Regions from separate parts of the Vreelandella sp. 21 genome, predicted to be linked through region 2. Evidence: predicted binding sites of a transcription regulator. Region 2 holds the regulator's gene; the other holds the start of a gene.

Region 1 (4,837 bases), 1.1 Mb from region 2:
GAACCACCACCAAGGAAAGGATAAACAGCATGGAAATGATCGATCAGCTTCGGGATGGAAAAACCAAAGCATTCGCCAAGCACTGCTTTGAACGCTACTCCCCTGAAGAGCTGAATGCAGCCTCAGAAGGTGCGCCGGATCAGGATGAAATGGCGCACTGGGAAATTACCGCAGGCCAATGGGAAGAAGCCATTGCAGCCGCACTTGCAGATCACCACTCACAAGGCTAAATAGAGTGCTCAGCAAAAATGAGTATGGTTGCGCCACCTGTGGCTTGTTCTTCAATTCCCCTAGGTGGCGCTGATCTTTCACAAATAGGTATTGGCTTATTTCTGCTTAGCCTCGAGTATGCGCCAGCCCATTTTCTCAGCCTCAATTAACAGATAAATCATTCCGCTACTTAAAATGATGGCTAGCCAATGCATAATGCTTAACCCTTCGCTACCGAAGATAAGCTGCATAAAGGGTAGATAGGTAAACGCCATTTGCAGCAGCATCACCATCATAATAGCGATCCATACCGGCCGACTGCCAAAAATGCCAGCAAACGACAGCGTACTATTAATTAAAAAGCGGCTATTGATCAAATAAGCGGCACTACCAGTGACCAGCATATTGACTGCCCCTGCCCGCGCTAGCGCTTCGCTGCCACCTTGGTTGAGTATCCAAGAGAACATGCCGAAGACGCCAACAAGCAGTAGCACAGACACAAAAATCACTCGCCATAATAAAAACAGATCAAGCAGCGGTGCTTTAGGATCTCTTGGCTGGCGCGCCATTAAGTCTTTTTCCCCAGTCTCAAACGCTAATGCCAGACCTAGCGTAATCGCTACCACCATATTTACCCATAATGCCTGTAACGGCGTTACCGGTAGCACCGAGCCGGATAGCACGGCTAGCATGATCGCCAAGCCTTGAGCACCGTTGGTGGGCAGAATAAAGGTGATCGTTTTACGGATGTTATCGTAGACTTTGCGGCCTTCTTCAATAGCACTGACAATGGTTGCGAAGTTATCATCTGCCAGTACCATTTCAGAAGCATCTTTCGCCGCCTCAGTCCCCTGTACTCCCATAGCAACGCCGACATCAGCACGTTTTAAGGCAGGCCCATCATTAACACCATCCCCAGTCATGGAGCAAACACCGCCCCGCGCCTGCATCGCCTTAACTAAACGCAATTTGTGCTCGGGTGATGCCCGAGCAAAGACATCAATCTCTAAAATGATATCTTCTAACGCTGTATCGGACATCGCTTCAATTTCTCGCCCGGTCAGCGCTTTATGGGTTTGCGCAAAACCCAGTTGTTTAGCAATAGCCAGCGCTGTCGAAGCATGATCACCGGTAATCATAACGGGACGAATACCCGCTTGTTGGCAACGTTTAACCGCTTCAATGGCCTCTTCTCTTGGTGGGTCCAGCAAGCCAATAATTCCCAGTAAGCGCAACCCACCTTCAATATGGTGATGATCAAGCTCATCGATTGCAGCGGCAGGTTTATCCGCAATAGCTAGTACGCGTAAACCTCGCGAGGAAAGCTCGTGAATACGGTTTTCCCACTCATTACGATCAATATCGACAGTGCCTTGCTTGGTAGCAACGCTGTCGCACATTTCTATCAAACGATCAGGCGCCCCCTTTACGATGACACGCTGGCCATCAGCTCCTGCATGCAGAGTGGCCATATACTTAAAGTCTGACTCGAAAGGGATTGCATCTACCCGTGGAAACTGCTGGCGCACCTCTGACGTTTTTATACCTGCTTTTTCACCGGCAACTACTAACGCGCCCTCTGTCGGGTCACCATAAATCTGATACTGTCCCGCTTGCTGATGCAGCTCAGTGTCGTTACACAATACGCCAGCACGTAAAAAATCGCTTAACGGTTGGGCACTGTCCATATCGACACATTCTGTTTCTTGTTCACCGCAGGCACGCAGTCGATAAAAAGCCCCCTTGGGCGAGAAACCGATACCCTCGATGAAAAACTGCTCGTCACCCAGCCATACCGCTTGAGCCGTCATTTCATTGCGCGTCAATGTGCCCGTTTTATCGGAAAAAATAGTCGAGATGGAGCCCAACGTTTCTACAGCAGGAAGCCGACGAATAATGGCGTTGCGCTTCGCCATGCTTTGCACACCAAGCGCGAGCCCAATGGTAACAATGGCAGGTAGACCTTCGGGAATCGCGGCCACCGCTAGACCGACAGCAGCCATAAACATATCCGCAGCGGGCTGGTCATGAAGAAGCGTGCCTAACAGCGCGGTAATAGCGGCGGCACCCAAGATAAAAATTGCCAGCACCCTACCCGCACGATCAAGCTGCTGAAGCAGCGGTGTTTTAATTTTTTCTACACCACGCAGAAGTTCAGAAATTTTGCCGATTTCAGTGTAACGCCCCGTCTCAACGACCAAACCACGGGCATTGCCTTGCACCACAATTGTACTGGCAAACGCCATACTGCTGCGCTCCGCAAGATCCACATCTGCGCCCACTGGGTGCGACTGCTTCTCAACAGGAACCGACTCCCCAGTTAGAGCCGCCTCGTCGGTGCGAAAACGCCGCGCTTCAATCAGTCGCACGTCCGCAGGTATCCGGTCACCACTCTCCACCAGCACGATGTCCCCTGGCACTAACGCTTCGGCAGGAATTGTGGTGCGCTTCCCGTCACGTATGACATTGGCCTGGGGAGAAAGCATATTGCGGATGCTATCAAGCGCTTGCTCAGCTTTTCCTTCCTGGATAAAACCAATCAGCGCAATCACGGCTACCACCCCCACAATGGCCGCCGCATCAATGACGTGCCCAAGCAGGAAACTGGCAATAGCAGCAACCAGCAGTATAAGAATTAAAATATTATTGAGCTGATCCAATAAACGCCGATACCAAGGACGTCCCTGAGCCTGCTGAAGACGATTCGGACCATAGCGCTCTATGCGCGCTTGAGCCTCAGTGGTAGATAGGCCGTCGGCAGTAACACCCTGCCACTCAAGCACTTGATCTATCGAGGCACTATGCCACTCTCGCGATGACTTGGCAGGTGTTTGAGGGTTTTCCATCCATAAGCTCCCTTGTTAAATATATTGTCAGCTTACAGCAGGTTGCTGCGCTGCAGTACTACTGTTATCCATAAAGTAACAAGGAAATGATGCAACGCAAAAAACGCCACGCCACCCAGGCTAAGTAGCGTCGCTCAGCATTTAATTAGCTATTTTGATCCGTTAATTTTTGGAATAGGTCGTAAGAATCAAACTAAAGAGCTAAACCTTCTCGTAGATAGTAAAAATATGATCAGCGTCAAAGGAGCAGCTACTAATGACAACCTTTATTCTGGGCGCGACTATGCTATTCCTAACAGGGTTCGACTCCTAACTGCACACAAGGAACCAATACAATGACAACGTTAATGTTTCCCAATCTGACAGCGAATACAACCAACAAGGATACGATACTGGTTCTTTGGCATCAGCCTTGGGTGGAAGCCACACATTCGGCCGCAAAGCTGCAACGCGTCTGGCTAGAAACTATTAACGAAGCACTTCGGTATGAGCTTGATTTCATTTCAACCGTGGCCCCCATCTACAGCAAGCTAACCTGCTGCATGCTCGGTTTTGAAGGACCTCAAACCCCAGCATCAATGGCAGCTTGCTACCACAGCATCGCAGGAGACATGACAGAGGCCACTTTTAACCGCATGCGCAAGGTATCGGAACTCAGCGAGGACTTACGCGAGCGGATATGGAGTGAGCTGTAAGCTGTGGCTAGACTAACCTGAGGGCTGTGAGCAATTATTCAACGGCCCTCTTACCCCAGGGAAGTACGAGGCCTTGATATGCCAACCCCAAGCCGTGAAAGTCTACTTAGCGACCATCACCCTGATGCAGTGCGTAAACGGCTAGCGACTCCAGTAAAAGCATCAACGCTTCCAGATGCTGTGCTCGGCGGTATCGATGGTTGCGTGACGACTTTTGCGGTTGTATCAGGGGCATTTGGAGCAGGTTTTTCACCACAGGTGGCGCTTGTACTGGGTTTCGCCAACTTACTCGCTGACGGCTTCAGCATGGCAGTAAGCAATTACGAAGCCGGGCAGGCACAGCTTGCTCAGATCGCCAGTACTGAGCGTATCGAACGGCAACATATTGACCTGGTGCCTGAGGGCGAACGCGAAGAGATTCGCCAACTTTTTCACGCTAAAGGTTTCGAAGGAGAACTACTTGAACAAGTAGTGGAAACGCTATGTCGTGAACCGGATAGATGGGTGACTACTATGTTACAAGAAGAACATGGGCTTTCATCTGTTGGACTTAACCCTCTTCGAGCAGCGTTAGTTACCTTTAGTGCTTTTTTGATCGTAGGCGCTCTACCGTTACTTCCGTATACGATACCTAGCATAGCAACCACGACGCAGTTTCTAGCCAGTCTAGGGCTGGCTTGCGGCGTATTCCTTGCTATTGGCATGCTCAAGAGCGCCGTCTACGGCCTACCGGCTTGGCGCTCAGGCCTGCGTACTCTTTTCATGGGTAGCGCTGCGGCCGGGCTCGCCTTTGCGACAGGCTATCTCGCGCAGCGTCTATTAGCAGGCTAGGCCTATAAAGACCTGCTTGGCTATTAATAATCATAGTATGTCAGTAAGCTTCACAACTTATGCTAATGATTGCTAATCCAGAATGAAGCTTAAAACCAAAAAACGGCCACCGCTGTAATAGCTAAGTGACCGTTTTATCTGTTTGGTCGGAGTGACAGGATTCGAACCTGCGACCTTTGCAACCCCATTGCAACGCGCTACCAAGCTGCGCCACACTCCGATATCTTGGATTGACAACGAATGTTAACCAACATC
Region 2 (4,837 bases):
TTTGGAGTATTCGTGAGCGGAATGCGCTTGTTAGACCGGCATATGTCACTGCTCAGTGGCTCGCTGCGTACATTAATGCAGCGCGAAAGCGACCGTCGACGTTGGGCAGATTCCCCCTACGCATGGCTGTTTCAGCCCTACATGGGGGAAGAAATGGTGGCGCTTGCCTGCCAGGTTAGCCCAGGCCAAGCGCCGGTGGTCAGCGTCGCTGCTGTTGTCTTAAGCCCAGGGAGAGTACAGACCAGCCGAGCCTGGGTGGCTACCCTGGCAGAAGAGCAGAACAACAACGCCCCTGCGCTGCGGCGACATCATCAGCTGTATGCGACGGATACGGTGCTGGCGCCGAACGCTGAGCATCTTGGGGCGCTGGCTGAATTCATCGGTAATCGGCCGCTAATTGGCTGGGAGTTAGGGCGCTCGGTGGAACACCTAAATCTTTTGTTTAAAGCAGGGTTGGGATTTGGTTTGCCCAATGCCCAGGTCGATGTTGGAAAGCTACACTATCGCCAACTGCGTCGCTTACATCCACAGTGTGGGACAAGTGGCCGCCTAACCGAAGCGCTCGCTCGTTGGCAAATCCCCGCTCTTCAATGGATGGGAGTGCTTGGGGATGCAACCGCAAGCGCGCTTTTATATCTGCGTTTGCAGCGCGAGATCGCCCAGCAGGGGTAGTCGTTACTACCCTCATGGGATGAATCCACGGGTTTATCTTGGGTGGACGTGGTGAGTCTTGTTAGAATGCCCGCTGCTTCTTCTACCATCGGCAGTGCCTACACCATGCTACAACCTGACTATTTTGACCCCGCAGCGCCTGATACTGTTTCTGTTGACAGTCCTGCTGTTAATAGCGCACAGACACCATCCGAGCATCACGCCGCTAAACAAAAGCGTGAATTTAATAAGCTACAAAAGCGCTTACGGCGAGAGGTTGGCAACGCCATCATTGATTATCAAATGATTGGTGAAGGTGACAAGGTGATGGTGTGCCTGTCTGGCGGCAAAGATAGCTATACGATGCTGGAGATACTGCTTAACCTGCAGCGCAACGCGCCGGTTAACTTCTCTCTGGTCGCCGTCAATATGGATCAAAAACAGCCAGGCTTCCCGGAGCATGTGCTGCCCCAGTACCTAGATAAAGTGGGGGTTGAATACCACATTCTAGAGCGTGACACCTACTCGGTGGTGAAAGAGAAAACCCCAGAAGGAAAAACGACCTGCGCGCTCTGCTCACGACTAAGACGTGGCTCTCTCTATGGGTTTGCCGAGGAAATTGGGGCAACGAAAATTGCCCTAGGGCATCATCGTGAAGATATTTTAGAAACGTTATTTCTTAACATGTTCTTTGGTGGCACTTTGAAAGCAATGCCTCCCAAGCTTTTATCTGACGATGGCAAGAATATTGTCATTCGCCCTCTTGCCTACTGCAAAGAGGCTGATATTGCAGAGTTTTCTCGACTAATGGAATTCCCGATTATTCCCTGCAACTTATGTGGCTCTCAGCCCAATCTCCAGCGTCAAGTCGTCAAAGATATGTTGGCTGAGTGGGATAAAAAACACCCAGGACGTCTAGAAAGCATGTTTAAAGCAGTGACCAATGTAGCGCCTTCCCAGCTAGCAGACCGCCGTTTATTTGACTTTGCTGGCCTTGAAGCCAAACAAGCGGCGTTGATGGAAGGGCGTATTCAGGCGCTTAGCGTGGACTAGCCGACTGTTCTTCCTCTTCAGCTAGCGTGATGAGGCGCCGCATATTTAAAATATTAACCTCGCGCCCTGAAACAGCCACCACCTCTTGCTGTTGAAAGCGGCTAAGAATACGGCTGACCGTTTCTACCGCCAAGCCTAAGTAATTGCCGATGTCGGCGCGGGACATGGAGAGTCTGAAGCTATAAGGCGAGTATCCACGGCGGCGAAAACGGTCTGAAAGGGTGACTAAAAAGCTTGCTAGTCGTTGATCGGCCGTCTTGCGGGATAGCAAGCGCATCATGCGCCGGTCATCTCGCAATTCTTTGCTCATGCTCCGATAAAGCTGGCCACGTAGTTCGGGCAGTTCTTCGGAAAGCAGGTCCAAACGGTCAAATGGGATTTCACACACCGTAGTGGTTTCCAGTGCAATGACGCTACCGGGGTAGTGCTCTTCATCAATTCCGTCCAATCCTACTAGTTCGCTGGGAAGGTAGAAATTTGTCAGCTGATCATTGCCGTTCCCTTCGCTGGTCACCTGTTTCAGGCTGCCTGAGCGGACGGCATACACACTGGTGAAGTGATCACCCTGGCGAAACAGGGGCTCGCCTTTTTTGAGCGGTGCGCGGCGGCGAATGATGGCATCAAACTGGCTCATGTCCTCAAGCTCTAAGGCGAGCGGTAGACACAGCGAGCTTAGGCTACAGGTCTGGCAGCGCGCCTCTTGCAGCAGTGAGCGTCGTTGGCTGGCGGGGTGTGGCATATCATTCTCCCTTTCTCGTTAGCCATCATAGGCCCAGAGGCAAGACGTCTCAAGAAGCTTATACAATCTTAGAGTAGCGCTGAGTAGATTGGTCAGTTAGGCGAGCATCAAAGGCCATCGCTAAATGACGAATCAGCAGCCGCCCAGTGGGGGTGGCGCTAATAACTTGCTGATGGCGAGTGATTAAGCCGTCTTGCTCAGCTGTCTTCAATTGCTCAATTGCGGTGGAAAAATAGTCACTAGCATCGATGTGCCAACGCTTTCCAACTGCCGCTAGATCAATATGCATGTCGCACATTAGCCGTTCAATCACGTCTCTTCGTATTAGGTCGTCCTTATTTAACCTTAATCCTTTAACGGTTGCCAGCTTACCTTGATCTAAGGCTGCTTCATATTGGTTAAGCTGGGTCGGGTTTTGTGCGTAAACGTCGTCAACCCGTGATATAGCGGATACGCCTAAGCCAACTAAATCGCACTGTGCATGGCTAGAGTAGCCCTGAAAGTTTCGTTGCAGTGTGCCGTTGCGCTGAGCAATCGCTAGACTATCGTCAGGTCGTGCAAAGTGATCCATGCCAATATGCACATAGCCTGCGTTAGTCAGCATTTCTATGGTGGTATGCAAAATAGCCAGCTTTTCATCAGCGCTGGGAAGATCCGTTTCGTTAATGCGTCGCTGTGGCGCAAAGCGGGTGGGCATGTGCGCATAATTAAATACGGACAGCCGTGCCGGGTTTAGTTCGATGACTTGACTTAGCGTCTCGGCAAAGCTTTTTTCGGTTTGAAATGGCAGTCCATAAATCAAATCAAGATTGAGTGAGCGAAAACCAAGACGGTGTGCTTCTTCCATCAACGTTTCGGTGAGTACCCGGGGTTGTACTCGGTTGATGGCTTTTTGTACCTGCGGATTTAAATCCTGTACACCAAGGCTTAGTCGATTAAAGCCGAGAGACTGTAGATGGCGCAACGTAAATACGTCTGCTTCACGAGGATCTATTTCAATAGCGTAATCGCGATCGGCTGAGCTAGATAAACCAAAACGGGCATCTAGGCGGTCAATTAGGTCCCCCATCTGTGCCAAGGTTAGAAATGTGGGCGTACCACCACCCCAGTGTAACTGTTGCACCGGGCGTGAAGTGTCTAAATGGCGGGCAGTGAGCACCATTTCTCGATCTAGCCGAGAAAGGTAAGGTTCTGCAAGGGCGGTATTCTTCGTTGCGATTTTATTGCAAGCGCAGTAGAAGCAAATTTTTCGACAAAAGGGTACATGTACATACAGTGATAGCGGGCGGTGGCTCTCGTTACTGCGCGCTAGCGCCTGAGTAAAGTCATCGGCACTAAACTGCTCATGAAACGCTAGAGCTGTCGGGTAGGACGTGTAACGTGGGCCACTTTTGTCATAGCGACGCAGCAGCGTTTCATTCCAGGCATTAGCCCCAGACACATCAGTGTTGGTAGGTGAGAAGGCAGCAGTGGCATGAACGGGCATGGCGAGCGCTCCGAAGTGAGAAGTAAACAAAAGGAGTGACTGAGCGCCGTCGCTCAGTGTTCTCTCGGCATGCTACGTCGGTGTCACTTGGAATGCGTTGAGCTATATCAAACTATAGGAGGGTCTGACTAATGCGCTGTTAGAGGAATAAGCGTCCATAGCTGCCAAAGGGCGAAACTTATAATCGACAGTGCGGCGACGCTGCGAGTGGCAGGGTGGCGAATTAAATGGCTTAACTGCTGTGCTGCAAGTCCTGTTGCCAGCAGAGCAGGGAGTGTACCCAGGCCAAAAGCCCCCATTAAAAGCGCGCCATCGAGTGGGTCTGCAATCGCTAAGCTCCAGGCTAGCATGGAGTAAACCAGCCCACAGGGCAGCCAGCCCCACAGTGTCCCTAGGGCGAAGGCTTGAGGAAGATGGACGACAGGCATCAGGCGTCTTCCCACTGGCTCTATATAACGCCAAAGGTGCCTTCCCACCGCTTCTACTTTCAGCAGTCCTTTCCACCAGTTGGCGATATAGAGTGCCATTAAGATGAGCATCAATGCGGCGAAAGCCTGCAATGCAACACGTGCAGACGGTGAAAGCGAGATAAGTGTGCCAAGTGCAGCAACAATAGCACCCGCCACCATATAGCTGAGAATGCGTCCGGCGTTATAGCTAATCAGCAGCCCGCCCATTCGGGCAGGGTGTCGCATGCTAGGTGGTACGGCAAAGGTCAGCGCGCTCATAATGCCGCCACACATGCCGATACAATGGGCGCCGCCCATTAAGCCAAATACAAATGCGGCTAGTAGGGGCGGTAAATCGAGTCCCGTCGGATTCATGCGGGCGGCTCTTGGTTATCTTGAGAAGAGGACCCGCTTTTTTTACGCGCTGCACGCTGCTCGGGAGACAAATCATTCTCATCG

Evidence for each region. Region 2 encodes FNR, which switches genes on or off when oxygen is low (the NO sensors DNR and NnrR bind a similar motif). Its sites were predicted from a motif close to TTGATNTANATCAA; they were not measured.
Region 1: ACN06F_RS09470 (cation-translocating P-type ATPase) is a predicted target of FNR. The motif match lies at 3,285-3,298, and genes of this name have one in related genera.

What each region holds. Positions count from the first base shown of each region.
Region 1 covers NZ_CP194673.1:2,001,259-2,006,095, forward strand. The annotation lists gene ACN06F_RS09465 (hypothetical protein) at 30-230, shown strand; gene ACN06F_RS09470 (cation-translocating P-type ATPase) at 327-3,056, opposite strand; gene ACN06F_RS09475 (hypothetical protein) at 3,392-3,751, shown strand; gene ACN06F_RS09480 (VIT1/CCC1 transporter family protein) at 3,830-4,582, shown strand; tRNA gene ACN06F_RS09485 (tRNA-Pro) at 4,726-4,802, opposite strand.
Region 2 covers NZ_CP194673.1:3,124,168-3,129,004, reverse strand. The annotation lists gene ACN06F_RS14430 (putative nucleotidyltransferase substrate binding domain-containing protein) at 1-16, shown strand, start outside; gene ACN06F_RS14425 (DNA polymerase III subunit epsilon) at 22-672, shown strand; gene ttcA (tRNA 2-thiocytidine(32) synthetase TtcA) at 739-1,704, shown strand; gene fnr (fumarate/nitrate reduction transcriptional regulator Fnr) at 1,691-2,443, opposite strand; gene hemN (oxygen-independent coproporphyrinogen III oxidase) at 2,502-3,929, opposite strand; gene ACN06F_RS14405 (sulfite exporter TauE/SafE family protein) at 4,058-4,753, opposite strand; gene ccoS (cbb3-type cytochrome oxidase assembly protein CcoS) at 4,750-4,837, opposite strand, start outside.